Regions from separate parts of the Telluria sp. ZB4P34 genome, predicted to be linked through region 2. Evidence: predicted binding sites of a transcription regulator. Region 2 holds the regulator's gene; the other holds the start of a gene.
What was found. Region 2 encodes sigma-54, which starts transcription at its own class of promoters, with help from an activator protein. Its sites were predicted from a motif close to TGGCANGNAANCTGCTTT; they were not measured.
Positions count from the first base shown of each region.

Region 1 (21,250 bases), on a different contig from region 2:
TACCTCGAGCAGGCCAGTGCGCTGGCGCCGGGTGCGGCGAGCATCCGTACCTCGCTCGGCCTGTCGAAGATGGCACAGGGCGACTGGGACAAGGCGATCGGCGAACTGGAGCGCGCCACGACGCTCGATCCGAAATCGACCGAAGCCGGCCTTGCCCTGGTCCAGGCCGAGCTGCGCCGCGGCCAGCTCGACAAGGCCCTGGCGGCCGCGCTGGCGCTCGAGAAAACCCAACCCGACAATCCCGTCGTGCATCACGTGAAAGGCGGCGTCTACCTGGGCAAGCAGGACATCAAGAACGCCCGCGCCAGCTTCGAGAAAGCGGTCGCGTTGAACCCGACCTTCTTCCCTGCCGTTTCGAACCTGGCGCGCCTCGACATGAGCGAGAAGAACGTGGCAGGGGCGAAGAAGCGATTCGAAGCCATGCTCGCGAAGGACAAGAAGAATATCCAGGCCATGGGCGCGCTGGCGGCCGTCGAGCTGTCGCAGGGACGGGCTGCCGAAGCCACCACTTGGCTGGAAAAAGCCCAGTCCGAGAATCCGCAAGAGGTCGCCCCGGCGCTGGCGCTGGCCGGCCATTACCTTAACGTGAAGCAACCCGAGAAGGCCCTGGGACTGATGCGCAAGACGATCACCGCGCATCCAGCTGATCCGGCCGTGCTGGACACGATGGGCCAGGTCCAGGTGGCCAACAAGGACCTGAACGGCGCCTTCGAGACCTATAGCAAGCTGACCGCGGCGATGCCGAAATCGGCGCCGGCGTTCATGCGCCTGGCTTCCGTGCAGGTATTGATGAAAAACGACAGCGGTGCGGGGGAAAGCCTCAAGCGCGCCTTGTCGATCGACCCCAAGTTCGTCCAGGCACGCATGGGGCAGATCGACCTGGCGACCCGCAGCGGCAAGCATGAAGAAGCGCTCGCGATTGCACGCCAGATACAGGCGGAGAACCCGAAAGCGCCTACCGGCCTGCTGGTAGAAGGAGAACTGCTGCTGGCGCAGAAGAAGACGGCGCCGGCATTGGCAGCGTTCGAAAAAGCGTTCGCGATGTCCAATTCGCCGCAAATCCTGACGAAAATCCACCAGGTGATGGTCCAGAACGGCAAGGCTGCCGAAAGCGAGGCGCGGCTCGTGAAATACCATGCCGCCAATCCCGGCAATGACATGATTGCCATGCTGGTGGCCGATAATTACCTGGCCAAACGCCAGTTCAAGCCAGCCATCGCGGCGCTGCAGGCTGCACTCAAGACCAATCCGTCGAACCCCGCCGCGCTCAACAACCTGGCCTGGGCCTACCAGGAGGAAAACGACGCGCGCGCGCTGCCGATGGCGGAACAGGCCTATAAGCTGGCCGGCAACAATCCGGCGATCATGGATACCCTCGGCTGGATCCTAGTCCAGCGCGGCGACACTGCGCGCGGCATCGAACTGCTGCGCAAGGCAGTCAATGCTGCGCCCAAGTCGTCCGATGTGCGCTTCCACCTGGCGGCCGCGCTTGCCAAAGCCGGTGACAAGGCAGGGGCACGCAAGGAAGCCGAACAGTCCCTTGCGGGAGGACAGCCATTTGCGGCGATGGATGAAGCAAGAGCTTTATTACGACAGCTGTAAAACCGGGCGGCCTTCGTGGCCGCCTTTTTTTTTGCCTGACGGCTCTAAATATTTCCTACGATGACTTCCCTTACTCGACAAGAAACATCTGAACGAGCCTCGGCGAGTCGATTCACGAGGCTGATTACCCTATTAAATGGCAAGCGCGATATTCTTATTCCCTATTTCACTTTTCAAAAAGTGCTAAAGGGAAATATCGATTCCTGTGTTCTAAAAGAAATATTTCGTCTGCGCTATGAAGTTTACTGCCTGGAAAGACAATATCTCGACGCAAGCGAATTCCAAAAAGAGCTGGAGACGGACGAATACGACGACTGTTCCATTCACTTCGCCGCGTACACGCTCGACAATAACCTGATTGGGACCGTGCGTCTCGTCCAGCCCCATCCTCATCAGGAATATCCGTTTGCCTCCCATTGCAGCCCATTCCCGGACTTCGTCGCCCCGGCGCGCGAGTCGGCAGCCGAGATTTCTCGTCTTGTCGTAAAGAAAGTCTACCGCCGTCGCCGTGGCGATTCGATGGAAGGCATTTCGCAAGATTTCCTTGAAAAAGGCAGCACTGGCGCCATTAAACCGTACTCAAGCGTACGGAGCGACAGGCGCCAAAATAGTCCGCTATTATTGTTGGGAATGTATCGGGAGATGTACCGCTATAGCCGCCAGAACGGGATTCGTTATTGGTATGCCGCTATGGAAAGGTCGCTGGCTCGCTCGCTGGAAAAGATGGGATTCAGGTTTGTGCCAATTGGGCCACAGGTCGATTATTACGGCCCTGTTACCCCGCACATGGCGGACCTGGATGAACTACTCGAGCGTTTACGAAAAGAAAATAAATTTCTTGCGGCCTGGTTCAACGACGAGCCCATTCCCTTCTGGATCATGGTGAAGACCATGGCCCGGAATCTCATGGGAGGGCTCAAGAAAAAATAACTTGGTTCCAGAACTGGACAAGGACAGATGGACAACGGAAAACTACGCGTCGACCCTGACGCCTTCTTGTCCCGCGTGGAATTCGGGGCTCATCAGGAAACAATCGATCACGTCAATCGCAAGATTTTTCGCGCCTACCGCGGCTGTAATCCCAGTAACATTCCTAACGATATCTTCAGGTTGCGCCACCAGGTCTACTGCCTGGAGTGCGCCTTCCTCCAGCCGGAACAGTACGTCGACGGAATGGAGCTCGACGACTACGATGATGCGTCGACCCACTTTGCTGCGTATACGCTGGATGAAAAGCTGATCGGGGCGGTCAGGCTGGTGCAGCCGCATTCGTCCAAGCCCTACCCGTTCGAGCTGCACTGCCAGGTATTCAGCGACTACGAGATGCCCAGCCGGGACCAGGCGGCCGAGATTTCGCGCCTGGTCGTGAAGAAAAGCCACCGGCGCCGGCGCGCCGATAGCGTGCTCGGCATCCCCGGCTTTGTGCAGCATGACGATCCATCCCAGGAATTCGATCCGGCCATCGACCGGCGCGACCGTACCTCACCCATGCTCCTGCTCGGCATGTACCGTGAAATGTACCGCCACAGCCTGGATTCCGGGATTCGTTACTGGTATGCGGCCATGGAACGCTCGCTGGCGCATGCACTGAAGAAGATGGGTTTCCGGTTCATGGCAATCGGCCCGGAAGCGAACTATTATGGATCAGTAACGCCCTATGTGCTCGACCTGCACGACCTGCGGCGTAAACTGGCGATGAGCAATCCGACGCTGGCGGCCTGGTTTGCCGAAAGGCCGCCGGTCGTCGAACATAGCCACCCGTCGCGCGTGCACGTCGTGCGCAAGCCGGGCATGGGCAACGATCACTAAATGCCTGTCCCGGTAGGCCGGGATAGGCACTAAGCGGCGATATTCACCATCCTGGTGACATGGTTGCGGAAACTGTGGATCACCATGTGCGGCGCTGCCGGCACGTCCATTTCGGCCAGCATGTCGTGCATCATCGCCATCGCTAGCGCCGCTACGGAAAAACTTCCCACCGCAATCTGCGACGCCGGGCACGCGGTGCCGTCTTCCATGATGGTCAGGGCCTTCGCGACTTCTTCCCTGACCTGTTCGTCCAGGTGCGCACCGATGCGCCCCATTACCCGCGTAAACACGGCCGTATAGTTCAGATTCCCCTCGGCGGCTGCAGCCTCGACGTCGCGCTGCAGGAGCTCCGGCAGCGAATTGCCGGAATGCGGAGGGAAATACAGTACACCGGCTCCGAAACCAATGTTCAGCGCCGTGAAGATCGGTTTGCCCTGGGCAGCCGCATTGCCGTGCAGGGCCAGCACCGCCTCCAGGTCGACGAAATCGATGGTGTCGAAGATGACGTCGACCTTGTTGACCAGTTCAGCCGCGTTGTGCTTGTCCAGCATGGCGACATGGACTTCGACCGTCGCTTCCGGATTGATGCGCAGGATGTGCTTCTTGAGTGCCTCGACCTTGGACATGCCCACGTCTTCGAAGTCGAAGAACTGGCGGTTCAGGTTGTGGGCGTCGACGGTATCGCCATCGATGAGCACGAAATGACGGAAGCCGGTCCGGGCGGCACAGATCACGGGTCCGCTGCCGAGTCCGCAGCCCGCAAACAGGATGCGAGTTTGTGCAATCTTATCCTGCGTCCCTGCGTGAATATAACCAGAGTTTCGTTTAGTAAATTCATTGTAATCAAAAGTAGTCATGGGATTCCTAATCATCGGTTAAGTTTCAGCCTAACTGCAGTATACCTGGTAGCAGACAGCACAAATTTTATCAAAAACAACATTATTTCGATTCGTAAATAAATTGTAATTGAAGGTAGCGACCCCGGTATCAATAACATTTCTATTTACCTTAATTAATATTTTTATTGCAGTGCAATATCTTTCCACTAATAAACTACCTAGAATCGAACGTTATTGCACTATATCATCTAATAAACGCTTGTGTTAAATAGCGCACTGTCGGCATCTTTTACAATCCGAGTGTGGATATAATAAATTCCATAAGGAAACCATACAATTTATCTTTATAATCAATTACTTACATTTCAACCTTAAAGCTGGCACAGATAATGCTAATTGTTTATCGTCGCTGTTGTGTATAACCACCTTGTGAGGATTAAGATGAACATGAACAAAGTTTCGAAAGCTGTTGCTGGTATCGCTCTGGCTTGCGGTCTGGCTGCCCCGGCAAGCGCCGCTCCGATCAATCTGAGCGTGGGCGACATCAAGATTACCTTCAACGCCTTCGATGCCGGCACCGTTGGCTACCAAGGTTCGGGCGAGGTGTGCAACACCCGCGAAAGCTGCGATGCAGCCGCAGCGATGAAATCGCCAGGTGGCATCGGTAGCGAAGATACCTGGGGCATCTTCTCGGTCGAAAGCATCAGCAATGAGTCGACCGGCGAGCAAATCTTCGTCGCTGGCCAAGGCGGTCAGTACCTGACCGGTGTCTTCGGCGGCCTGTACGACGTGTACGCCCAAGTGGTCAACGGCGGTGTCACCCTCACTTCGACCCTGAGCCAAGGTGGCTGGCTGAAGATGTACCTGAACGATGCCATGTATGATGGTTCCATCGGTCCGACCGGCCGCATTGGCGCCATGGGCTACGAAGGCATCACCGACATCGGCGGCACGCTGGCCCTCGACGCTATTTTCGCTCCGAATGCGATCGATTCGCCGGTGGGTGAGAATTCCTACGCTTCCACCTTCTTCAACAACGGTGAAACGGGCTTCGGTTCGGGCTACCTGGACGTGACCGGTGGCGCCTGGGCAAAGCAGTTCGATACCAACTCGCAAAAAGATGGCCACGATCTGCTGCTGACCACCACCTTCGACAACAACAACGGCCAAGGCCTGAACGGCTGGACCGTTGACGCCAGCGGCCACGTCGACGGCTCCATCGGCGAAGTCCCGGAACCGGGCTCGCTGGCTCTGCTGGGCCTGGGCTTCGCCGGCCTGGCCGGCCTGCGCCGCCGCCGCGCTGCCAAGTAATGTCTTGACTGCCGGGGAAACCCGGCAGCGCCAGACAGCCGAAAGGCCGGATCCTTACGGATCCGGCCTTTTCCGTTTACACGGCCGCTTCGGCGTGGCGCGGCGCGATGAAGGCCTTGTGGAACAGGTGACGCGCCAGCATCACCGGCGGCATGCGCAGCCAGTTGCCACGCAGGTAGAGGACCCCGAGCGCAAGCCGGGTGAAGCGGTCGGCGCAGCTCGGGTGCGGCGGGAGCAAGGCGCGCAGGAACAGCGCATCCATCAGCGCCAGCAAGGGCCAGGGCGGCCGGCCTGCGGCATCGGCCTGGGCCTGCACCGCCGCCGGCACCACGGTCCCGAACAGGCGGCTGCAATACCGCAGCGCGTAGAACAGCGGCCGCGCCAATTGCAGCTGCACGGCGCGCGCCGCGAGACCATCCCAGAATCCGGGTCTGGCGCCGAAGTGCTGCAACAGCCGGTGCAGGTCGAGCAGGTCGCGCAGGCCATGGTCCATCTCGCCCTCGGAAAACAGGTGCACGGCGCTGTGCAGCACCAGGTCATGCGGCGCCAGCATCCACAGGCCAGCACTGCCCGCAACCGGCTGCGCCGCCGCGCGCAGCAGCGCAGGGTCGGGCCGCATGCGCGCGGTTTCCGGCAGGATCGCATGGTGCACGTCGATCGTATTGCCGCGCTGGACGTGTTCCATCGGCGGCAGCTCGTGCATCCAGTCGCGGTAATAGCGCTGGTCGTAGGGATCCTGCTTGGTGCCGGCCCAACCGTGCAGCATCAGCGCCGCCTCGACCTCGCCGATGCGTTCCTTCGGCACCAGGATGTCGACGTCGGAAAAGATGCGTCCCTGCGCCGGCGGCAGCCCGGCCAACGCATAGGCTGCCCCTTTGAGCAGGATCAGCGGCATGCCGAGGCCCGCCAGGGCACGCCGGATCTGGTCGACCTCGAAGCGCACGGCGCCCCGGTGGCGGCTGGCCCCGGCAGCGGCCCAGTCCAGGTGGCGGCGCGGCGCAGCGGGCACCGTGTCGAGCAGTCCGGCCTGGTCCAGGCTTGCCGCCAGTGTTGCGACCATGCCGGCATTGGCCGCCTGGCGCAGCACCAGGTCCCAGCCGGACAGGTCGAGCCGCCCGATCCGTACCGGCTCGCGCAGGATCTCGACCAGCAGCGGCAGCGGCCTTGCGCCGGGCATCAGTGGCCGCCTTCGGCAAAGCGCTCGAACACGGCCATGGCATCGTCGAGCCGGCCGTAGCTGAACGTGTACCCGGCACAGTCATCGACCAGGCGCCCGAGGGTGTCGAAGCCCCGTGCGCCCAGCACCGGGTAGTTGAAATTGTTGTCGGCCATGCCGGTAAACAGGCGCGCCTTCGGCAGTGGAGTCAGCTGCGCCGGTGCGCCCGCAGCATACGCCGGGAACACGATGTGGGTCGCGCGCGCCGGCTCATCGGCGGCGGCGATGCTGGCCCTGGGCGCACGCATGTGGGCGATGGTGCCCTTGGTGGTGCCATGGATTTCCGGGCCGAACAGCGCATCCGGAGCGAACTCGCGGAGCACTCCGATCGAGGCATTCTTGAGGCTGACCGGGCGCGCCAGCGGAACCAGGGCCAGGTCGTGCGGCCGCACCAGGGTCAGCTCGTCCGACAGCAGGCGCCAGCCGCGGGTGGCCAGGGCGGCGCACAGCGTGCTCTTCCCGGAACCGGGCGGCGCCGGCAGGATCACGCCGGCATGGCCGCGCTGGAGCACGGCGGCGTGGAAAATCAGGTAGCCGTGCGCATGCTGCGTGACGCACCAGTTCATCACCCATTCGAACATGGCCAGGGCCTGGCCCAGCGGCAGGGGCTGGAACGGCGCCCGGCCGTCGCTGTCGAACCGCACCTGCGGGCGGTACCAGCGGCGCAGGCCGCCCGAGCGCCGGAAGCTCAGCTGGAAATCGGCGAAGCCATCTTCGCCTTCCACCGGAGAGTCGGCATACAGGAGCGCGATGGCGTCGGCGAGGTGCCCGAGGTCGGTACGGATGCGGTTGCGGAAAGGGCCGGTGCGCAGCACCAGGCCCGGCCCGGACAGGGCCAGGCGGCGGCGCACTTCATCGCGGCCGAGGCTGGCCACGGTCAGCATGGACAGGGCTCGATCAGGCTGAGCTGCGACAGTTCGCGGAGCAGCGTTTCGAGCTGGCTGCCGAGGGCCTCGTCATCGATGTCGAATTCCTCGAGCAGCCTGGAGGCCAGCACCGCCGGGGACGCAGGCCCTGGGCGCAGCGCTTCCAGCACACACAGTGCGGCCGGTCCCAGCAGGTGGGTGGCGCCGGACAGGTCGTTGTACAACACGGCTTCGTCGTCCCAGCAGCGGTAGTGCAAGGACTGCCCGTTCATCACACGCCAAAGCGGATGCGGCGAATCGACCCGCGACATGCTTAATTGCCGTTATAGGTAGACTCGAGGTAATTCTTCGTGGTCTCGACATTCCAGTAGATACCGCGTGCGGGCTCATAGTGGCCGGAACTCTGCAGCTGCGTCCACATCTGTATCAGGGTGCGCTCGGACAGGAAGCCGATCTTTCCCGACTTGACGTTCAGGTAAGCTGCCACCATGTGCATGCCGATGTTTTGCTTGTCCCAGCTTTGCGAACTAAGCATCTTCAGCAGCGACGTCTTGCCATAGGTGTTCATATTGGCGCTTGAGCAAGGGTATACCTCCCCGAACAAGGTCGAGGTCTCGACCGGCCAGCCCCCATGGTTTTTCCAGTAGCCCGGCGACCTGCCGATACAGGCCGGTCTCGTGTCGTCCGCATCGTTACTGCTCAGGCCGCTGGAGAGCGCGGACGAGGGCGACGCGCACTTGAAGTTGAGCGCATGGCTGCGCGTCGTCCATAACACGCCGGCCGCGCCGAGCCCGGCCTTGGCCAGGCGTCGACGCCCTGCGCCGCGCGGGCTCATCGGCGCTCCCTGCGCGGGGCGCTCTGCTTGGTCTTCGGTGGACACGGTGTCTATCCTCGCATTGGTGGTTCACTACAACGGCACAGTTACACTTAAGCAAGAAATATGCCGTTCCGCTTCGATTACGCAAAACTGTCTGCAAAAACAAGCGCATAGCGTGCCACGCTCATCCTGGCAAGCCCAGTCTAGCGAGATTCCTGGGCGCTGTGTCAAATTTTCCGACAGCTGTCAGGAATCTCTTAGAAAAAACTCTCCGGTATCACCAGCACGTCGCCTGGACGCATCGTGATGTTGGCGGAGATGTCCCCGTCCTTGATCAGGTCGTCAAGGCGCACCGCGTATTTCTGCTGTTTGCCATCCACGGTACGGATGATGCTGGCGCGGTTGCCCGAGGCGAATTCGGTGACGCCACCGACGGCGATCAGTACGTCCATCAGGGACATATCCTTGCGATACGGCAGTGCCTGCGGACGGGCAGCCTGGCCGATCACACGGATCTGCTCGCTATAATTGCCGACGAAATTCGTCACCACCACGGTGACTACCGGCTGCTGGATGAACTTCGCGAGCGCCGCTTCGATGTCGCGCGCCAGCTGGGTCGAGGTCTTGCCGGCAGCCGGCAGGTCTTCGACCAGCGGAGTGGTGATCTTCCCGTCCGGGCGTACCGGGACCGACATCGACACTTCCGGGTTGCGCCAGACGATGATGTTGATGGAGTCGCCCGGTCCGATCAGATATTCGGGGTTGACCGCCGCGGCTGACGGTACGGGAGCCGGGGTGGTGGCGCAGCCGGCCAGGACGAACAGGCAGCTGAGCGCCGCGGCCTGGGCAGCGTGCTTGATCTGATGGGTCATTTTCGTGCTCACGTCAAAATCCTCTGGTTGGCGGGCGCCGCAGGCCTTTCTGGCTAAGCGGCAACATGCTTGAGTCGGTCGAGCATAATTCTATACCATAGCACTTAGGCAACACGTGCACAATTGAAATACCGGCGCTGTCAAGGCATTGCCGGCACTAGGGCGCGCGCCTCAACAGCTCGCGCACGTGGCGCACCGGGATCGCATAGGTGATGCCGCTTGGATTCGATACCGCACTCTCCTTCAGCCCTTTCAGGTACACCGAATTGATCACACCGACCACATTGCCGTTGTCGGGCCGATACAAGGGACTGCCGCTGTTGCCGGGATAGGCCGTGCCGTCGAGCTGGTAGACCCCGAATGCCGAGCGCTGCAGCTGGGCGATCGCGCGCGCATCCAGCCGGCGCGAGTCGAGCGATGGCCTGACTGCCGGCGTGATCGCGGCCAGCAGCGCGCGGTGAGTCGCCGCGTGCAGGCCCAGCCGCATGCCAAGGGGGTAGCCGGTGAAAACCAGGTCCTGCCCCTCGGCCACGCTGTCGTCGGTGTCCAGCGCCAGCGCCGCCAGCGGCGCCCCTGTCAGGCGCAGGTGGGCAAGGTCGTGCTCGGCATCGAGTCCGGCCAGCCGCGCCGGGCGGAAGCTGACGGTTTCGCCTTCTCCACCAACCACAATGCCGAGCTCCTCGTTGCGCGCAAGGTCCAGCAGCTTCGGGATCACGTGGGCATTGGTGATGATGCTCAGGCCGTCGCCAACGGCAAATCCGGTTCCCACGAACACGACAGCAGGCTGCCGCGTCTTGAGCATGGTACCGACCCCGACTACGGACGGTTTTACCCGGGCCACCGTGCGCGGCAGGTCCTGGGCCCGCACTGCACCGACGATCGTACCGAGGCCGAGAACCAGTGCCGCCAGCGCCGCCCTGCGGCGTCGCTGGTGCCGGCCCGGGACGTTTCGGGGAAGAATCAATCGTGTGGGCACTTTTGTATTTCCGACATTAAAATACGTATTTGATACAGGGCAATTTTCGTTAAAGAAACGGTCACGAGTGTACGCGATACGGCCGCTGACTTGACGAAAAAATTGACAGTCGTGAAGCAATTTGCCAACTAAACGTTGCCATCTTGTAACTTTAAGGCGGCAAAAGCGGGTAAAAGCTGTCAAGTATGAGTTGCGTTTAGGAATTTATGTTGCAGAGAGGACTGGTTGTGTCGCCTCCCTCGGCTATTTTTCCGAACCGTAATTGCAATTGCTCAGTCAACAAGCGATCATGCAAACTATTTGACTAATTCATTGATGGATCAGCTTGCCAGCTTACTAAGGCAAGCGACTAGGCGAGAAAGCACGATATGGCAGATATCACAGCCGCAATCCTTACCTTCCTCAAAGCTATCGGGAAGTATCGCTGGCATGCAGTCTTCATTACCTGGGCCGTGGCCATCGTGGGCTGGGTAGTCGTCCTGAAACTGCCCAACCAGTATGAAGCGTCGGCGCGCGTCTACGTCGACACCCAGAGCATCCTGAAGCCGCTGCTGTCCGGCATGACTACCCTGCCGAACCTCGAGCAGCAGGTGCTCTACATGCGCCGCACCCTGATCAGCCGCCCGAACGTCGAGCAGGTGATGCGTATGGTCGACCTCGACGTCAAGGCCAAGTCCAGCAAGGAACACGACGCGATGGTCGAGGAGCTGATGGACAAGATCAAGATCGCCGGCACCGAGCGCGACGACATCTACACCATCAGCTACAGCGCGCCGGACCCGAAACTGGGCAAGGACGTGGTGCAGTCGCTGCTGACTATCTTCATGGAAGGCAGCTTCGGCGGCAAGAAACAGGATTCCGACAAGGCGGTCCAGTTCATCGACGACCAGATCCGCTCGTATGAAGAAAAGCTGGCGGGGGCCGAGAATACCCTGAAGGAATTCAAGATCCGCAACCTGGGCATGCTGCCACGGGAAGGCGGCGACTTCGGCTCGCGCATGATCGCGACCAGCGAAGCGCTGAACACGGCGCGCCTGGAGCTGGCCGAAGCCGAGCAGGCGCGCAACGCGATCCGCCGCCGTATCAGCGGCCAGGCCACGCCGGGCGACATCGCGGCCACGCCGATCACCGACCCCGAGCTCGAAGCGCGCATCGCTACCGTCGTGAAGAACCTGGACAACCTGCGCACCCAGTACACCGAAGCGCACCCGGATATCATCGCCAACACGCGCCTGCTCGAGCAGCTCAATGCGCGCAAGCAAGACCTGGCCAAGAACCGCAAACCGAGCGCCGACCCTGGCGCCGGCTACAGCCCGATGCTGCAGCAGCTCAACGTGTCGCTGTCGGAAGCCGAAGCGCGCGTGGCGTCGCTGCAGGCGCGCGTGGCCGAATATGCGTCGCGGGTGGCGCGCCTGCGCACCCAGAGCGTCCAGGCGCCGGAGATCGAGGCGCAGCTGGCCCAGCTCAACCGCGACTATGAAGTCAACCGCGAGAACTACCAGAAACTGGTGGAGCGCCGCGAGTCGGCCAGGCTGTCGGGCGACCTGTCGTCGGCCACCGACATGCTGACCTTCCGCGTGATCGACCCGCCGACCGCACCGGCGCTGCCGTCCGGCCCGAACCGCCTGCGCGCGTTCTCGCTGGTGTTCGTGGGTGCGCTGGCCGCCGGCCTGGCTTCCGCCTTCCTGATGAGCCAACTGCGTCCGACCTTCCTGAGCCAGGCCACCCTGCGCGAAGCGACCGGGCTGCCGATCCTCGGCTCGATCAGCATGAGTTGGACCGAACAGCAGACCATCCGCCGCAAGCGCCGCCTGGTCGCGCTCGGCGCTGCCGTGCTGGTGCTGCTGGCCATCTACGGCGCGGGCGTGACCGCCATCCTGGTCCGCCCGGGCCTGTAACCGATACAAGGAGCTGACGTGAGCATTATCGAAAAAGCAGCGCGCCGCATCGACCAGGAGCGCGGCCAGGCCGCCGCTGTGCCGGTGGCCGTTCCGGCGCAGGTGCTGCCTGCCGGTGTCGAGGTCCTGCCCGCCGATGTCGAGGTCGTGGAACCGCCTGCCGCGGTGCACACCTCGCCCCCGGTCTTGCCGGCCCCGGCCGCCGCCCCTGCCGCCTCTGCCCCTCCGGTCCTGGAGGCGGACAGCGCCGCTGCGGCGGTATCCAGCCCGGCCGCGCGCCAGACCCGCAAGGTCGACATCGACCTGGCCAGGATGCGCGCCAGCGGCATGGTCACCGCCGCCGGCGGCCGCACCGCGCTGGTGGAAGACTTCCGCATCATCAAGCGTCCGCTGCTCAAGCGTGCCTTCGCCGAGCGCAAGGAAGGCGAGAACCCGGCCAACCTGATCATGGTGACCAGCTCGCTGCCGGGCGAGGGCAAGACCTATTGCGCGATCAACCTGGCGATGAGCATTGCCATGGAACTCGACCATACCGTGCTGCTGGTGGACGCCGACGTGGCCCGTCCCTCGGTGCTGAACACGCTCGGCCTGTCGGCCCAGCGCGGCCTGATGGACGTGCTGGTGGACGACAAGCTCGACGTCTCCGACGTCCTGCTGCGCACCAACGTCGATACCCTGAGCATCCTGGCGGCCGGCACCAGCACCCCGCGCGCCACCGAGCTGCTCGCCAGCTCGACCATGGCGAGCCTGGTGCACGAGATCGCCAACCGCTATCCAGACCGGATTGTCATCTTCGACTCGCCGCCGCTCCTCCTCACGAGCGAAGCGCGCGCCCTGGCCAGTCACATGGGCCAGATCGTGATGGTGGTGGAAGCGCAGAAGACCACCCAGCACGCGGTCGGCGAAGCACTGCGCCAGCTCGAGGGCTGCGCCAACGTGAACCTCATCTATAACAAGACCAGGGACATCCCCGGCATCGAAGAAACGTATGACTATCACTATGGGTGAAGGGCGTGCCTGCCTGGCGCGCAGGTCGCGCCTGCCGCGCCTTGCCCCGCTGGCGCTGGCGGCCATGCTGCTCGCTTCCGAATGCCGCGCCGACTGGCGCGTGGTGCCTGCCCTCGCCCTGACCGAGCGCTACACCGACAATTTTTACCAGGAAGGCAACGACTCGAAACGCTCGCAGCTCATCAGCGAAGCGACTCCGTCGGTGACGTTCTACAACACCGGCCCGCGCCTTGCCCTGACCGGCACGGCGCTGTGGCGCCATTTCGCCTACCGTGACGACGCGCTGCGCGACAAGCTCGACCACAGCTTCGAATACGACGTGCGGGGCCGCGGCACGCTGGCCAAGGACCTGCTGTACGTCGACGCCAGCGCGTCGTCCAGGCCGAACGACATCTCCGCCTTCGGCCCCCGGGTCGCGGACGCGCCCTACCTGGCGGGCAACCAGGCCAAGGTCAAGACCTGGCGCATCAGCCCCTATCTGGAACAGCGCTACGGCCGCATGGCCACGCTGGCGCTGCGCTATGCGCGCGACCGGGTCGAGGGAGGACGAGGCGCGCGCGGCTTCGGCACCAGCGTCGGCGACAGCATCAACGCCAGCCTGGCCAGCGGCACCGCGTTCGGCAAGGTCAGCTGGGGCCTGACCCACTTCCGCCAGGACCTGGACGATACCTATAGCGGCGAAACCTCGAGCGAAGCCACGAACGCCAACCTGCGCTACGCACTCACCGGTCGCCTCGGCCTGACCGCCAGCGTGGGCTACGACAGCTACCAGTTCGAGGGGCTCGGCAGCGACACGGCCGGACGCAACTGGTCGCTCGGCTTCGACTGGACGCCTTCCCAGCGCACCCGCATGAACGCGGCGCTCGGACGCCATTTCTACGGCCAGACCGGCAACTTCTCGCTGCTGCACCGCAGCCGCCGCACCTCGTGGAACGTCGCCTACACCGACGGCGTGACCACCTCGCGCGAACAATTCCTGCTGCCGTCCACGATCGACACCAGCGCGCTGCTGGACCGCCTGTTTTCGGCCTCGATCACCGACCCGGTCCAGCGCCAGCAGGCAGTGGCCGCCTACATGCGCGAGAACGGCCTGCCCGACAGCTTGGCCGACAGCGTCAACTTCCTGAGCAACCGCTATTTCCGCAAGAAGGAACTGCAGGGATCGATGGCCTTCCTGCTGCCGCGCACCAGCGCCGTGCTGACCCTGTCGAGCAGCGAGCGGATCGCCCTGTCGAGCCAGCAGAGCGACAGCGTCCTGCTGGGAACCCAGGTCGGCTCGCGCAACGACAACGTGCGCCAGCACAGCGCAACCGCGACCGGCAGGTACCGCCTCAGCCCGCGCTCGAGCGCGACCGCCATGGCCAGCTGGGGACGTAGCCGCTCGCTCACCACCGATACCGTCGACACCCGGCGCGAGTTCCGGCTCGGGCTGAGCCACCAGCTCGGGCGCAACGTGCGCGCGGCGGTCGACCTGAACCGCCGTTTCGGCACCTTCGGCCGCCTCGGCCGGAGCAGTGGCCCGTACCACGAGCATTCCATTTCCGCCAGCCTGTCCGTCCAGCTTTAAGGAGCCAGCAAGCGATGTACGAGACCTACTACGGGCTGTCCGCCAAGCCTTTCCAGCTGCGCCCGGACCCCCAATTCTTCTTCGGCAGCAAGGGCCACAAGCGCGCCATGGCCTACCTCGACTACGGCCTGTCGCAGGGCGAAGGCTTCATCGTCATCACCGGCGAAGTCGGCGCGGGCAAGACCACCCTGGTGCGCAACCTGCTCAACAAGATCCCGACCGACCAGATCGTCGCCGCCCACATCGTCAACACCAGCCTCGATCCGGAAGACACACTGCGCATGGTGGTGTCGAGCTTCGGCCTGCCCTACGAGGGCGCCAGCAAGGCCGAGCTGCTCAACCGCCTGGAGCAGTTCCTGCGCGGCGTCGACCGCCAGGGCAAGCGCGCCCTGCTCGTGATCGACGAGGCCCAGAACCTGAACGCGCGCACGGTCGAGGAATTGCGCATGCTGTCGAACTTCCAGACCGACGACCGTTCGCTGCTGCAGACCTTCCTGCTCGGCCAGCCGGAGTTCCGCGCCACCCTGCACAGCCCCGGCATGCAACAGCTGCGCCAGCGCGTGATCGCCAGCTACCACCTGGGACCGATGGACGCGCAGGAAACCCGCGCCTACGTCGAGCACCGCCTGGCCACGGTCGGCTGGAAGGGCGATCCTTCCTTCACCGACGGCGCCCATGCCGCGATCTACGCCTATAGCGGCGGCATCCCGCGCAAGACCAATACGCTGATGGACCGGGTGCTCCTGATGGGCTACCTGGAAGAGATGCATGCCTTCGGCGATGCCGACATCCACACCGTGGTGAGCGACATCGCCGAGGAATTCGAGCTGCCCGAGGTGATGGGCACGCCCGCCCCGGCGGCCGCCCTGTCGCAGGGCGAAGCGCAGGCGCTGGACAGCGCCGCCGAGCGCCGTGCCGGCGCCAGCGTGGAGCTGCTGGACGAACGCATGATGCGCCTCGAGAAGTCGATCGTCTCGGTACTGTCGATCCTGAAGAAAATCGTCGCCACGCCGCAGGGCGCCGCGGCCCAGCACATGGATAACCAGGAATGAAACCCTACGAACCCGTCTCCCGCCCAGCCCCCGCTCCGGGCGAGCGCATCAGGAATGCCATGACCTGCGACGTCGAGGACTACTTCCAGGTCTCGGCCTTCGCCCCCTACATCGACCGCACGTCCTGGCCCTCGCGCGAATGCCGGGTCGAGGCCAACATGGAACGCATCCTCGCCATCTATGAACGCCACGGCGTGAAGGCCACCTTCTTCACCCTGGGCTGGATTGCCGAGCGCTACCCGGCCATGGTGCGAAAAATCGTCGCCGCCGGCCACGAACTGGCCAGCCACGGCTATGGCCACCTGCGCGCCTCGGACCAGGACCGCGCCCAGTTCGACAACGACATTCGCTCGTCCAAGGCGCTGCTGGAAGACATCGGCGGCCAGGCCGTGCTGGGCTACCGCGCGCCGAGCTTCTCGATCGGCCACGGCAACCTGTGGGCCCTGGAGGCCCTGCAGGAAGCCGGCTACCGCTACAGCTCGAGCATCTACCCGATCGCCCACGACCACTACGGCATGCCGGACGCGCCGCGCTTCGCCTTCTATCCGCACGGCCCGGACGGCCTGCTGGAAGTGCCGGTCACCACGGTCAACATGCTGGGCCGGAACCTGCCCGCCGGCGGCGGCGGCTACTTCCGCCTGCTGCCCTACGCGCTGTCGCGCTGGATGATGCAGAAAGTGAACCGCGAAGACCGCCAGCCGGCCCTGTTCTACTTCCACCCGTGGGAACTCGACCCGGGCCAGCCGCGCCCACAAGGCCTGGACGCCAAGTCGCGCTTCCGCCACTACGTGAACATCGAGCGCATGGAAGGCCGCCTCGAGCAGCTGGCGCGCGACTTCGCCTGGGACCGCATGGACCGCATCTTCCTCGACCAACGATAAACACCCTTCGCAGTACCGACGCAAGACAACAACACCAACAAGGCTTAGCACGGCATGAACTCGATCATTGAAGCGGCACAGGCCAAGCGCGCCGCCCCGGTGCTCGCCACCGGACCGCAAACCCTCCACCTCCTGCAGCCGCACGAACGCGCGCGCTGGGACGCTTTCGTGCGCGCCTGCCCGGACGCCACCTTCTTTCACCTGGCAGGGTGGCAGAAGGTCATCGAAGAATCCTTCGGCATCAAGACCTGGTTCTACTACGTCCAGCAGGACGGCCAGATCCAGGGCGTGCTGCCCCTTGCCGAGATCAAGAGCCGCCTGTTCGGCCACTCGCTGGGCGCGATGCCCTTCTGCGTGTACGGCGGCGTGGCGGCCATCGACGAGGGCGCACGCGTGCTGCTCGACGAAGCGGCCGACAAGCTGGCGCGCGAGCTGGGCGTGGGCCACCTCGAGTACCGCGGCATGACCCGTGCCCACCCGGACGACGCGAGCTGGCATACCAAGGAGCTGTACGTCACCTTCCGCAAGGAGATCAGTGCGGACGACGAGGCCAACATGAACGCCATCCCGCGCAAGCAGCGCGCGATGGTGCGCAAGGGGATCAAGCTGGGCCTGAAGGGCGTGGTGGAGAACAACGTCGACCGCATGTTCGAGGCCTATGCCAACAGCGTGCTGCGCCTGGGCACCCCGGTGTTCCCGAAAAAATACTTCGCGCTGCTGCAGCAGACCTTCGGCGACGAGTGCGAAGTGCGCAGCATCTACACCGAGGACGACCGCCTGGTGGCTTCGGTGCTGTCCTTCTACTGGCGCGACGAGGTCGTGCCCTACTACGGCGGCGGCATGGACCTGGCGCGCGAAGTGGCGGGCAACGATTTCATGTACTGGAACCTGATGCAGGCCGCCGCCGCGCGCGGTTGCCGCGTCTTCGACTACGGCCGCAGCAAGCTGGGCACCGGCGCCTACGACTTCAAGAAGAACTGGGGCTTCACGGCCACGCCGCTGCCGTATGAATACAAGCTTTACGCTTCCGACAAGCTTCCTGATAACAACCCGCTGAACCCGAAGTACCAGTTGTTCATCAAGATGTGGAAGAAGCTGCCGCTGCCGGTCGCGAACTTCCTCGGCCCCTACATCGTGCGCAACCTGGGATAAGACGTGGACGACCTGCTGCTGCTGATCCACCGGATCCCCTACCCGCCCAACAAGGGCGACAAGATACGTTCCTACCACCTGCTCAAGCACCTGGCGCGCGACTACCGCGTGCACCTGGCGACTTTCGTCGACGACCCCGACGACTGGCAGCACGTGCCGACCGTCGAGAAGATGTGCGCGAGCAGCCATTTCGCGGCCCTGAACCCGCTGCTCGCACGGGTGCGCAGCCTGGGTGCGCTGGTCAAGAACCGCTCGCTCTCGCTGGATTACTACCGCGACGCCGATTTGCAGCGCTGGGTCGACCAGACCGTGGCCGCCCATGGCATCCAGCGGGTGCTGGTGTTTTCGTCGGCGATGGCGCAATACGCGGATAAATACCCGGACGCGCGTCGCGTGGTCGACTTCTGCGACGTCGATTCCGATAAATGGCGCCAGTACGCCGAGAAAAAATCCTGGCCGATGAGCTGGCTGTACCGCCATGAGGCGCGCCAACTGCTGTCCTACGAGCGCCAGGTGGCGCGCGACTACGATGCCTCGCTGTTCGTATCGGCGCCGGAGGCGGACCTGTTCCGCCAGCTGGCTCCCGAAAGCGACGCGCGCATCGGTTTCTTCAGCAACGGCGTCGATACCGAATACTTCTCGCCCGATTGCGCCGGCCCCTCGCCCTTCAAGGAGGGAGAGCGCGCCATCGTGTTCACCGGCGCCATGGATTACTGGCCGAACGTCGACGCCGTGCAATGGTTCGCCGCGGACGTGATGCCGCTGCTGCGCGCGCGTTTCGCCGACCTGCGCTTCTACATCGTGGGCGCACGCCCGGCGCCGGCCGTGCTCGAGCTGGCCAAGCTGCCGAACGTCGTAGTCACCGGCACCGTGCCCGACGTGCGCCCCTACATCGCGCACGCGCGTGCCGCCGTGGCCCCGCTGCGCATTGCGCGCGGCATCCAGAACAAGGTGCTCGAAGCGATGGCGATGGCCACCCCGGTGGTGGTGTCGCCGCAGGCGCTCGAGGGCATCGAGGCCGAGCCGGGCCGCGAGCTGGTGCTGGCGCAGGATGCCGCCGGCTTCGTCGAGGCAATCGCGCTCCTGCTGGAACGCAGCAGCAACGACATTGGCCTGGCCGCACGCGCCAGGGTCGAACGCAAATACAGCTGGCCGAGCAACCTGGCCTGCATCGGGGAGCGACTCGAATGCTATTGAAACCTCCGCCCGGCATCGACCAGGCCGCCGGCGCTTCCTTGACGCTGCCCAGGCCGCTGGCGCGCACCGGCATCCTCGCCCTGGCCGTGGCCCTGCTGGCCCCGATCGTCCTGTTCTACGGCACGGCGCTGTCGATGGTCGGCATCTGGAACAGTTCCGAGACCTTCGCCCACGGCTACGTGATCCTGCCGATCAGCCTGGCGCTGATCTGGCGCGAACGCGCCTGGTTCGCCCGCCTGCCGGCACAGCCCTGGACGCCGGGCCTGGTGCTGCTGGCCGGCGCCGGCGCCGCCTGGCTGGCCGGACGCATGGGTGACGTGGGCGTGGTGATGCAGTACGCCTTCGTGTCGATGATGCCGCTGGCCGCGCTCACGCTGCTGGGCCCGCGCCTGGCGGCCAAGTTCACCTTCCCGCTGCTGTTCCTGCTGTTCGCGGTGCCCTTCGGCGAAGTCTTCGTCGGCCCCCTGATCAACTACACGGCCGACTTCACGGTGTGGGCGGTGCAGGCCACCGGCATCCCGGTGCTGCGCAACGGCACCCGCTTCGAGCTGCCGACCGGGAACTGGTCGGTGGTCGAGGCCTGCAGCGGCATCCGCTACCTGATCTCCTCGGTCACGCTGGGCTGCCTGTACGCCTACCTGACCTATCGCTCGACCCTGCGGCGCGCCGTCTTCATCGGCCTGGCGGTGCTGGTGCCGATCGTCGCCAACTGGCTGCGCGCCTACGGCATCGTCATGATCGGCCACACCAGCGGCATGGAACTGGCCACCGGTGTCGACCACCTGGTCTACGGCTGGCTGTTCTTCGGCATCGTCATGTTCATCATGTTCTGGATCGGCAGCTACTGGCGCGAAGACGACCTGCCTGCCACCAGCGGCAAGGATGCGGCCGAGGCCGAAGCCGCGCTGCAGGCGCCGCGCGGCCCGGCCCGCCCGGTGGCGCCGATGGCGCTGGCGGTGGTGGCGCTGGCTGCCGCATGGCCGGCCTTCGCGGCCTTCAACGACCGCGCCAACCATAATCCGCAGCCGGTCACGCTGGCCGCGCCGGCGGTGTCCTGGCCGCAGGCGCAGGGCTTCCCGGACTGGCGCGCCGACTACATGGAGCCGGATGCGCGCGTGGCCCAGGTCTACCGCTCGCCCGCGGGCAACCCGGTGCTGCTGCAAATGCTGTACTACCGCAACCAGAGCAAGCAGAAGGGCCTGATCAGCTCCGTCAACCGTCTCGCCGGCGAGAAGAGCGCCTTCCACGAGACCGCCTCGGCGGGACGCAGCGAGCAGTTCGGCGAGCGCCGCCTGCCCCTGCGCGAAGCCGTGCTGCACGGCCCGGGCGGACCGCTGCTGGTATGGCAGGTCATGTGGGTCGACGGCCACTACACGGCCAGCAACGTCGCCGGCAAGCTGCGCCAGGCACAGGGCAAGCTGCAATTCCACGGCGACGATGGCGCCATGGTGGCGGTCGCCGTGCCCTTCGATGGCAATGCGCCCGAAGCGCGTGACGCCGCCCGCGCCATCCTGCGCGCCTTCCTGGGCCAGCAATTTGCCGCGGTCGACGGCGCGCTGGTACAGGCACGTGCGCGCTGAACCGGGACCGCATCGCATGCACAACGATCTTGCCCGCCTGAGCGTTCCCGACCGGCAGCGTCCGCTGGTCGTGCACCTGACCTACTCGCTCGACGTCGGCGGGCTGGAAACCCTGCTGGTGGACTGCATCAACCGCATGCCGCCGGAGCGCTACCGCCACGCCGTGGTCTGCCTGACGCGCTACACCGACTTCGCCAAGCGCATCACCCAGCCCGGCGTCGAGCTGTACGCGCTGGGCAAGCCGCCGGGCCTCGGGCTGGGCACCCACCTGAAGTTCTGGAAGCTGATGCGCAAGCTGCGCCCGACGATCCTGCACACCTACAACCTGGCGACCCTGGATTACGCGTTCAGCGCGGCCATGGCCGGGGTGCCGGTGCGGGTGCATGCGGAACACGGCCGCCACGCCGACGATCCGCACGGGCTGAACCCGAAGCACAACTTCCTGCGCCGCCGCATGGTGCCCTTCGTCGACTGCTTCATTCCGGTCTCCGACGACCTGCACCGCTGGCTGGCCGATACGGTGCGGATTCCGCCGGCGAAGACCCTGTTCATCAAGAATGGCGTCGACACCGAGCGCTTCGGCGCGGCGCCTTCCGGCCAGAGCGGC
Region 1 is NZ_JCASIF010000003.1:88,499-109,748, reverse strand. It holds gene prsT (XrtA/PEP-CTERM system TPR-repeat protein PrsT) at 1-1,602, shown strand, start outside; gene AC56KL_RS07425 (PEP-CTERM/exosortase system-associated acyltransferase) at 1,663-2,532, shown strand; gene AC56KL_RS07420 (PEP-CTERM/exosortase system-associated acyltransferase) at 2,560-3,411, shown strand; gene AC56KL_RS07415 (ThiF family adenylyltransferase) at 3,441-4,268, opposite strand; gene AC56KL_RS07410 (PEP-CTERM sorting domain-containing protein) at 4,692-5,561, shown strand; gene AC56KL_RS07405 (nucleotidyltransferase domain-containing protein) at 5,638-6,738, opposite strand; gene AC56KL_RS07400 (HprK-related kinase A) at 6,738-7,661, opposite strand; gene AC56KL_RS07395 (HPr-rel-A system PqqD family peptide chaperone) at 7,655-7,915, opposite strand; gene AC56KL_RS07390 (hypothetical protein) at 7,957-8,523, opposite strand; gene AC56KL_RS07385 (XrtA/PEP-CTERM system exopolysaccharide export protein) at 8,718-9,332, opposite strand; gene AC56KL_RS07380 (S1 family peptidase) at 9,490-10,296, opposite strand; gene AC56KL_RS07375 (XrtA system polysaccharide chain length determinant) at 10,677-12,206, shown strand; gene AC56KL_RS07370 (XrtA-associated tyrosine autokinase) at 12,225-13,214, shown strand; gene AC56KL_RS07365 (TIGR03016 family PEP-CTERM system-associated outer membrane protein) at 13,195-14,781, shown strand; gene AC56KL_RS07360 (XrtA/PEP-CTERM system-associated ATPase) at 14,796-15,833, shown strand; gene AC56KL_RS07355 (XrtA system polysaccharide deacetylase) at 15,830-16,714, shown strand; gene AC56KL_RS07350 (FemAB family XrtA/PEP-CTERM system-associated protein) at 16,769-17,866, shown strand; gene AC56KL_RS07345 (TIGR03087 family PEP-CTERM/XrtA system glycosyltransferase) at 17,870-19,063, shown strand; gene xrtA (exosortase A) at 19,054-20,643, shown strand; gene AC56KL_RS07335 (TIGR03088 family PEP-CTERM/XrtA system glycosyltransferase) at 20,660-21,250, shown strand, end outside.
Region 1: the regulator sigma-54 is predicted to act here: its motif matches at 4,629-4,646, upstream of AC56KL_RS07410 (PEP-CTERM sorting domain-containing protein).

Region 2 (7,995 bases):
GTCACGCACATCATCAGGGGTGAACGCTGGCGCATCGCCTTGAGCGCTTTCTGCGCGAACGGATTCTCGTCGCGCGCCAGCGAGGCCATGATCGCGTCCACCGAGGCCGCACCGAAGTGCGCGTCGATCACGCCGCGCTGCGCCTGCAGTTCGCTGGCGCCCACCTGGCCGGCAAACTGCGCCGCGTAGCTGCGGATTGCGCCCGGCAAGCCGCGCCCCGGCGTCGATGCCACCAGCGCCATCAGGCCGCCCAGCTCGGCGCCCGGCACGAACACGTCCGCCAGTCCCACGTACAGCGCGTCGGCGGCGCCGATGGTGAGCCCGGTCAGGCCCAGGTACTGGCCCAGCTGGCCCGGCGCGTGCGACAGGAAATGGCTGCCGCCCACGTCCGGGAACAGGCCGATGTTCACCTCGGGCATCGCCATCTTCGTGCGCTCGGTCACGATGCGCAGGCCGCAGTCCGGGCCGCCCTGGGCGATGCCCATGCCGCCGCCCATCACCACGCCGTCCATCACGGCAATATAGGGCTTCGGATAAAAGTGGATCAGGTGGTTGAGCGCGTATTCTTCGGTAAAGAAGTCTTCCAGCAGCGCGCTGCCGCCAGTCGGGCCCACCTGGCCCATCTCGTGGAAGAAGCGGATATCGCCGCCCGCGCACAGGGCCTTCTCGCTGGTGCTCGTGATGACTACAGCATCGACCCCGGCATCCTCTTTCCATTGCAGCAGGATGGCAGTCAGGTCGCGCACCATGTCGAGCGAGAGGGAGTTCAGGGCTTTCGGCCGGTCGAGCGTAATGACGCCGGTGCGGTTGGCGACGCGGGTCAGGACGTATTCGGTCATGGCAATGTCTGTGATCGAAAAGACATGCATTCTACAGAACATTTGTACAAATCCGGAAGCGGAGAAAAATAACAGGCCTTACAAACGCAAAAAGGGCGCCCCCTCAGACGCCCTTGCTGTTGTGCTACAGCCCGTTCGCAGGAACTGCGTTACGCGGCTTCAGCTTCTCCGATGTCCGGAAGGCGCTTGTGCGCCACGTGGTTATGGTCTTGCAGCATGGATTTGTGTTTTAGAACCTGCCTGTCCAGCCGGTCCATGAGCGTGTCGATCGCCGCATAGAGGTCTTGCGCCGCACTGGCGACATGCAAAATCTTGCCGGATACCTGCAAATTGATTTCGGCTTTCTGCCGTTTCTCTTTTTCAGTGAGGTTATCGATGGCGAGGAACACGTGGGTGTCGATCACATGGTCGAAATGGCGGGTGATGCGCTCGAGCTTATTCTGAACGTATTCACGGATGGCGGGGGTGACTTCGAGATGGTGGCCGCTGATGGTGAGGTTCATACACACTCCTTTGGGAAGGTGCCCTGCCCGCGCCACAAGGTGAGAGTGGGCAGTAGCTTTACAGGGATTTGCGGAGGCTGACGGGCGGAATCTTGAGCGCTTCGCGGTACTTGGCAACCGTCCGGCGCGCAATGACCATACCTTGTTCCCCGAGCATCTCCGCGATCTTGCTGTCGGATAGAGGATTCCTAGGGTCTTCTGCTCCTGTCAATTGCGCTATGAGAGCGCGGATCGCCGTCGAGGAGGCTTCTCCCCCCGCTTCGGTGGCGACATGGCTTCCGAAGAAGTACTTCAGCTCGAACATGCCGTGCGGGGTCAGCATGTATTTCTGCGTTGTGACACGAGAAATCGTGCTCTCGTGTAGGCCTAGTGTATCAGCTATCTCGCGTAAAACAAGAGGGCGCATGGCGACGGCGCCGTGGCTGAAAAAGTTGCGCTGACGCTCGACGATTGCCTCGGCGACACGCAGGATCGTATCGAAACGCTGGCGCATGTTCTTGATCAGCCACTTCGCTTCCTGCAGCTGCGCGCCCATCTGGCTTTCGCTCTTTCCGCCCTTGAGCAGGTTGGCGTACAGGGAGTTCACGCGCAGCTTCGGCATCACTTCCGGGTTCAGTGCTACCTGCCAGCCGTTCTTGGAGCGGCGCACGATCACGTCCGGCACCACGAAATCCGACACGCCCGCGCCAAAAGCCGCGCCGGGATGCGGATTGCACTGGCGGACCACGGCCTGCACTTCGCGCAGGTCCTCGTCGTCGCAGTCGAGCGCCTTTTTGAGCTTGGTGTATTCGCGCTGCGCGAACCAGGTCAGGTAACCCTCGACGATCTTCAGGGCGAGGCGCCGCGTCACCAGGGGCACGCCCGGCATGCGGCGGATCTGCAGCGCCAGGCATTCGGCCGCGCTGCGCGCACCGACGCCGACCGGGTCCAGGCTCTGCACCAGCGCCAGCGCGCAGCGCAGCTCGTCCATCCCGATCTCGAGTTCCTGCGGCAGGCGCGCATGGATCTCGTCCAGCGGCTCGTCCAGGTAGCCGTTGTCGTCGAGCGCATCGATCACGAGTTCGGCCAGTGCGCGGTCGCGCGCGCTGCAGGCGCTCAGGCGGATCTGCTCCGCCAGGTGCTCGCGCAGCGTGATGGAGTCGGCTTCCAGCTGCGGACGGCCGTCCTCGTCGCCGTCGCCGCGTCCGCCGCCCTCGCTGCCCCAGTCCCCTTCGGACTCGCCGCGTTCGGCCTCAAGGCCCTCCTCGTGGCCTTCGGCCTCGGGCTTGGCCTGCTCCTCCTGCTGGCCCGGCTGCGGCGCTTCGCCATTGGCGGGCGCGTTGTTGATCGCGCCGTCGGCCAGCAGGCGCACCGAGCGGTCGAGCGGATCGTCGAGCCGTTCGAGCAGCGGGTTGTCATGCAGGATCTGCTCGATCTCGGCCTGCAGTTCGAGCGTGGACAGCTGCAGCAGGCGGATCGACTGCTGCAGTTGCGGCGTGAGCGCGAGATGCTGCGAGGTGCGGAGCTGCAGGGATTGTTTCATTACATCCTGAAGTGTTCGCCGAGGTAGACGCGCCGGACGGATTCGTCGGCGATGATGTCGTCGGGGCGGCCCGAGGCCAGCACCGCGCCCTGGTTGATGATGTAGGCGCGGTCGCAGATGCCGAGCGTCTCGCGCACGTTGTGGTCGGTGATCAGGACGCCGATGTTGCGCTCCTTCAGGAAGCGCACGATGCGCTGGATCTCGATCACCGCGATCGGGTCCACGCCCGCGAAGGGTTCGTCCAGCAGGACGAAGCGCGGGTTGGTCGCCAGCGCGCGCGCGATCTCCACCCGGCGCCGCTCGCCGCCCGACAGCGACAGCGCCGGGTTCTCGCGCAGCTTCTCGATCTGCAGTTCGGCCAGCAGGGTGTCGAGGCGCTCGTTGATCTGGTCCTTGCCCAGCGGCTTGCCGTCCACCCGCTGCAGTTCCAGCACCGCGCGGATGTTCTCCTCCACCGTCAGCTTCCGGAACACCGAGGCTTCCTGCGGCAAGTAGGACAGGCCCAGCACCGCGCGCCGGTGGATCGGCAGGCTGGAGATGTCGGTGCCGTTGATGTCGATGGTGCCGGCATCGGACGGCACCAGGCCCACGATCATGTAGAACGAGGTGGTCTTGCCGGCGCCATTGGGGCCGAGCAGGCCGACCACTTCGCCGCACTCGACCTGCAACGAGACGTCGCGCACCACCAGGCGCTTGCCGTAGCTCTTCTGCAGGCCCTTGACCAGCAGGGTGCTGCAGCCTTCGCGCGCCGTGGCCTGCGCCGCCGTCATCGATGCCGTCATTGCTTTGCGCCCTCGGCTGGCGCCGTCGCAGTTGAAGGCCTGCGCGGCGCGATGATCAGGGTGCCGCGCCCGCCGCCCACCTTGCTGGTGCCGCTGGCGTCGTTGCGCACCTGCGCCACTTCGCGGCGGTTGTCGTAGGAGACGAATGGCCCCTTGATCTCGTTGGTCATGCGGCCGTTCTCCAGTTCGCGCACTTCGGCATTGGTGAACAGCTTGACCAGCTCGGCGCGCTCGTCGTATTCGATTTTCTGGGCCTGGCCCTCCACCCACAGGTCGGGGCCGCCGTCGCGCTTCTGGCGGAAGGTCGCCAGCTTGCCGTTGCTGGCGGTGAGGGTCACCGTCATATAGCCTTCCGGCGATTCCTTCACCAGGGCGCGGTCGGCCTTGAGCACCAACGTGCCGCGGGTGACGACGACGTTGCCGGTGGCGATGCGGGTCTGGGTGACTTCGTCCACGTCGAGCGTATCGAAGTTGATCACGGCCTGCTTGAGCGAATCGGCGCGCTCCGCCGAGGCGCCGAAGGCGGCCAGGGTGAGGCAGGCGGCTGCGATGAGTTTTTTCATGTTGCTTGTCCTGGGTTGACGCGGCGCCCTTACTGGCGCTGTCGTGGCGGATAGACGATCTGGCCGCGGCTGGCGAGGTGCAGCTTCTGGGTCGCGTTGTTGGCGACCATGCCGGTGCCGGTCACGGTGGCGGCGCCCAGCTGCATCTGGATCGGCCGCTCGGTCTTGAGGATCTCTTCGTCGGGCAGCACGGTGAGGGCCTGGGTCTGCACGCGCAGCGCCTCGGTGGTGGGCGTGGCCGGACGCTGGATGTCGACGTTGCCGAGCAGTTCGACGCGGTGCTCCTCGTGGAAGACCCGGGCGCTCCTGGCGACGATGGTCATGCGCGGACGGCCCGGCGTCATGCTCTGCATCACCGGCTGCTCGACCTGGGACACGTCGCCCTCCGGCGTGTGCGCCAGGCGCTTGCCCGACACCACGTAGCTCGGCTTGCCCTCTTCCGTCATGCGCACGAAGGAGAAGTTCTCGACGATGTAGTCCGGTTCGGTCATGGAGCCGCCGAGGCGGGCATCGCCATCCTCGCGTTCAATCACCTGCAGCAGCCAGAAGCTGCCGAAGGCGCAGAAGGTCGCGATCATCATGATCGCCAGCAGCTTCCAGCGGTGGGCGGTGCGCTTGTAGTTGACCATATGCCTGTGTGTTTCGTGTGGGCGCTCAGGCGAAATACGGCGCCAGCGCCGCTTCGTAGGTGCCCTGCGCGCGCATCACCAGGTCGCAGACTTCGCGGACGGCGCCGCGTCCGCCCGCATTCCTGGTGACGTAGTGCGCGCGGTACTGCACTTCCGGGTGGCCCGAAGGCACGGTGACGGCGAAGCCCACGCGGGTGAGCAGCGGCAGGTCGATCACGTCGTCGCCGATGTAGCCGCATTCGTCCGCTCCCACGCCGGTGGCGGCGAGCAGCTCCGCGAAGCCGATGCGCTTGTCGTGGATGCCCTGGTAGACGTGCGGGATGCCGAGATCGGCGGCGCGCTTGACCACGATCGGCGACTGGCGCGCGCTGATGATGGCGGTCTTCACGCCGGTCTTGTTCAGCAGCTGGATGCCGAGGCCGTCCAGCACGTTGAAGGTCTTGGTGACTTCGCCGTCCGGGCCGTAGGTGAGGCTGCCGTCGGTGAGGATGCCGTCGACGTCGAAGATCATTACTTTCACGCGCGCTGCGCGCTGCATGTGTTCGAGCCCAGTGATCAGGACACTCATCAAATCACCTTGGCGCGGGTCAGGTCGTGGATGTGCAGCGCGCCCACCAGGCGGTCGTCCGCATCGACGACCAGCATCTGGTTGATGCGGAATTCTTCCATGACGGCGACAGCATCGACCGCCAGCTGTTCCGGGTGGATGCGGCGCGGGTTCGCGTGCATCACGTCGCGGATGCTGATGTTGGAGAAGTCCTGCACGCGCTCGATCAGGCGGCGCAGGTCGCCGTCGGTGAACACGCCGACCGGGCGGCGTTCGTCGTCGACCACGGCGGTCATGCCCATGCCCTTCTGGCTGATCTCGAGCAGCGCGCGCGTGAGCGGCGTGTCCAGGCCCACTGCGGGTACCGCCTCGCCGCTGCGCATGACGTCGCGCACGTGGGTCAGCAGGCGCCGGCCGAGGGCGCCGCCCGGGTGCGACATGGCAAAGTCTTCCTCGCGAAAACCGCGCGCGTCGAGCAGCGCCACGGCCAGCGCGTCGCCCATCGCGAGCGTGACGGTGGTGCTGGTGGTCGGGGCCAGGTTCAGGGTACAGGCTTCCTTGGCCACCGAGATGTCGAGGTGGATCTCGGACAGCCTGGCCAGGCGCGACTGCGGCTTGCCGGTCATCGACATGACTGGGGTGCCCATGCGCTTGATGGCGGGCAGGATTTCCAGCAATTCGGACGATTCGCCCGAATTCGAAATGGCGATGAAGACGTCGTGCGTCGTCACCATGCCGAGGTCGCCGTGCGCGGCTTCGCCCGGGTGCACGAACATGGCCGGGGTGCCGGTGGAGGCCAGGGTGGCGGCGATCTTGCGGGCGATGTGGCCGGACTTGCCCATGCCCGAGACCACCACGCGCCCGGTGCAGCCATACAGCAGCGCCACGGCGCGCACGAAATTGTCGTCGTCGCCCAGCCTGGCATGGAGGGCTTGAATCGCGTCGGCTTCGATGGCCAGGGTCTCGCGGCCCAGCTCGAGCACGCGCCTGGCCTGGCCCTCGTCGAAACTTTTCAGCATTATTTTTTCATGGGTTACACTCATGTCGGCAGTATAAACGAATTGGGTAAGCAAAAAACTTGCCAGTCGTAACAAAGAGCGACAAATCGTATAAGAACGACAACAACACACACTGGGGACGATGCATTCCGGACTTGAACTGACCCTGCTCCTGCTGGGCTCCGCCGTGCTCGGCGTGGTCGCCTTCCGGATGCTTCACTTGCCGCCGATGCTCGGCTATCTGGCCGTCGGCGTATTGATCGGCCCCCATGCGCTGGCGCTTGCCGACGACAGTCCCGCCACCCATACGCTGGCGGAATTCGGCATCGTCTTCCTGATGTTTTCCATCGGGCTCGAATTCTCCCTGGCCCAGCTCAAATCGATGCGGCGCATCGTGTTCGGCCTGGGGCTGGCGCAAGTCGTCCTGACGATTGTGGCGGCAATGGCTTTCGGGCTGTTCATTTCCTGGTGGTCGCCCAGCCTGCACGTGAGCTGGCAGGCCGCCTTTGCCCTGGGCGGGGCGCTGGCGATGTCCTCCACCGCCATCGTCGTCAAGATGCTCACCGAGCGCCTCGAGCTGGAAAGCGAACACGGGCGCCGCATCATCGGCATCCTGCTGTTCCAGGACCTGGCCGTGGTGCCGCTGCTGATCTTGATTCCGTCGCTGGCCCGGCCGGCCGAAGAGCTGGTGGTCACGCTCGGCTGGGCCGCGCTCAAGGCGGCTTTCGTGCTGGCCCTGCTCCTGAAGTTCGGCCAGTCCTTGATGCGCAAGTGGTTCACCGTGGTCGCCAAGCGCCGCTCGCAGGAACTGTTCATGCTGAACCTGCTCCTGGTGACGCTGGGCCTGGCCTGGATCACCGAGCAGGCCGGCCTGTCGCTGGCGCTGGGCGCTTTCGTGGCCGGCATGCTGATCTCGGAAACCCAGTACAAGCACCAGGTGGAAGAAGACATCAAGCCCTTCCGCGACGTGCTGCTCGGCCTGTTCTTCATCACGGTGGGCATGCTGCTCAACCTGCAGCTGGTGCTGGAGCACTGGTGGATGGTGCTGGCGCTGGTGATCTTCCCGGTGATGCTCAAGTTCGCGATCATCGCGGCCCTGGCGAAAGCCTTCGGCTCCAGCGATGGCGTGGCGATGCGCACCGGCCTGGCGCTGGCCCAGGCAGGCGAGTTCGGCTTCGTGCTGCTGAACCTGGCCATGGGTTCGAAGCTGGTCGACCCCTTCCTGCTGCAGCTGGTGCTGGCCTCGATGGTGCTGTCGATGTTGCTCGCGCCCTTCATGATCGAGAACATGGACCGGGTCGTGATGAAGCTGGCGTCGAACGAGTGGATGATGCAGTCGCTGCAGCTCACGCAGATCGCCAGCCGCACCATGAAGACCCAGAAGCACGTGATCATCGCCGGCTTCGGGCGCAGCGGCCAAAGCCTGGCGACCCTGCTCAGCGAGGAGAAACTGCCCTGGTACGCGCTCGACCTGGACCCGGAACGGGTGCAGGAAGCGCAGGCGGCCGGCGCCACCGTGTCCTACGGCGACGCGGCGCGCCGCGAGAGCCTGATCGCGGCCGGCATCCACCGCGCCAGCGCCCTGGTGATCACCTTCGCCGACACGCGCCTG
Region 2 is NZ_JCASIF010000032.1:377-8,371, forward strand. It holds gene AC56KL_RS23065 (enoyl-CoA hydratase/isomerase family protein) at 1-839, opposite strand, end outside; gene hpf (ribosome hibernation-promoting factor, HPF/YfiA family) at 989-1,342, opposite strand; gene AC56KL_RS23075 (RNA polymerase factor sigma-54) at 1,401-2,864, opposite strand; gene lptB (LPS export ABC transporter ATP-binding protein) at 2,864-3,646, opposite strand; gene lptA (lipopolysaccharide transport periplasmic protein LptA) at 3,643-4,209, opposite strand; gene lptC (LPS export ABC transporter periplasmic protein LptC) at 4,239-4,838, opposite strand; gene AC56KL_RS23095 (KdsC family phosphatase) at 4,864-5,406, opposite strand; gene AC56KL_RS23100 (KpsF/GutQ family sugar-phosphate isomerase) at 5,406-6,428, opposite strand; gene AC56KL_RS23105 (monovalent cation:proton antiporter family protein) at 6,526-7,995, shown strand, end outside.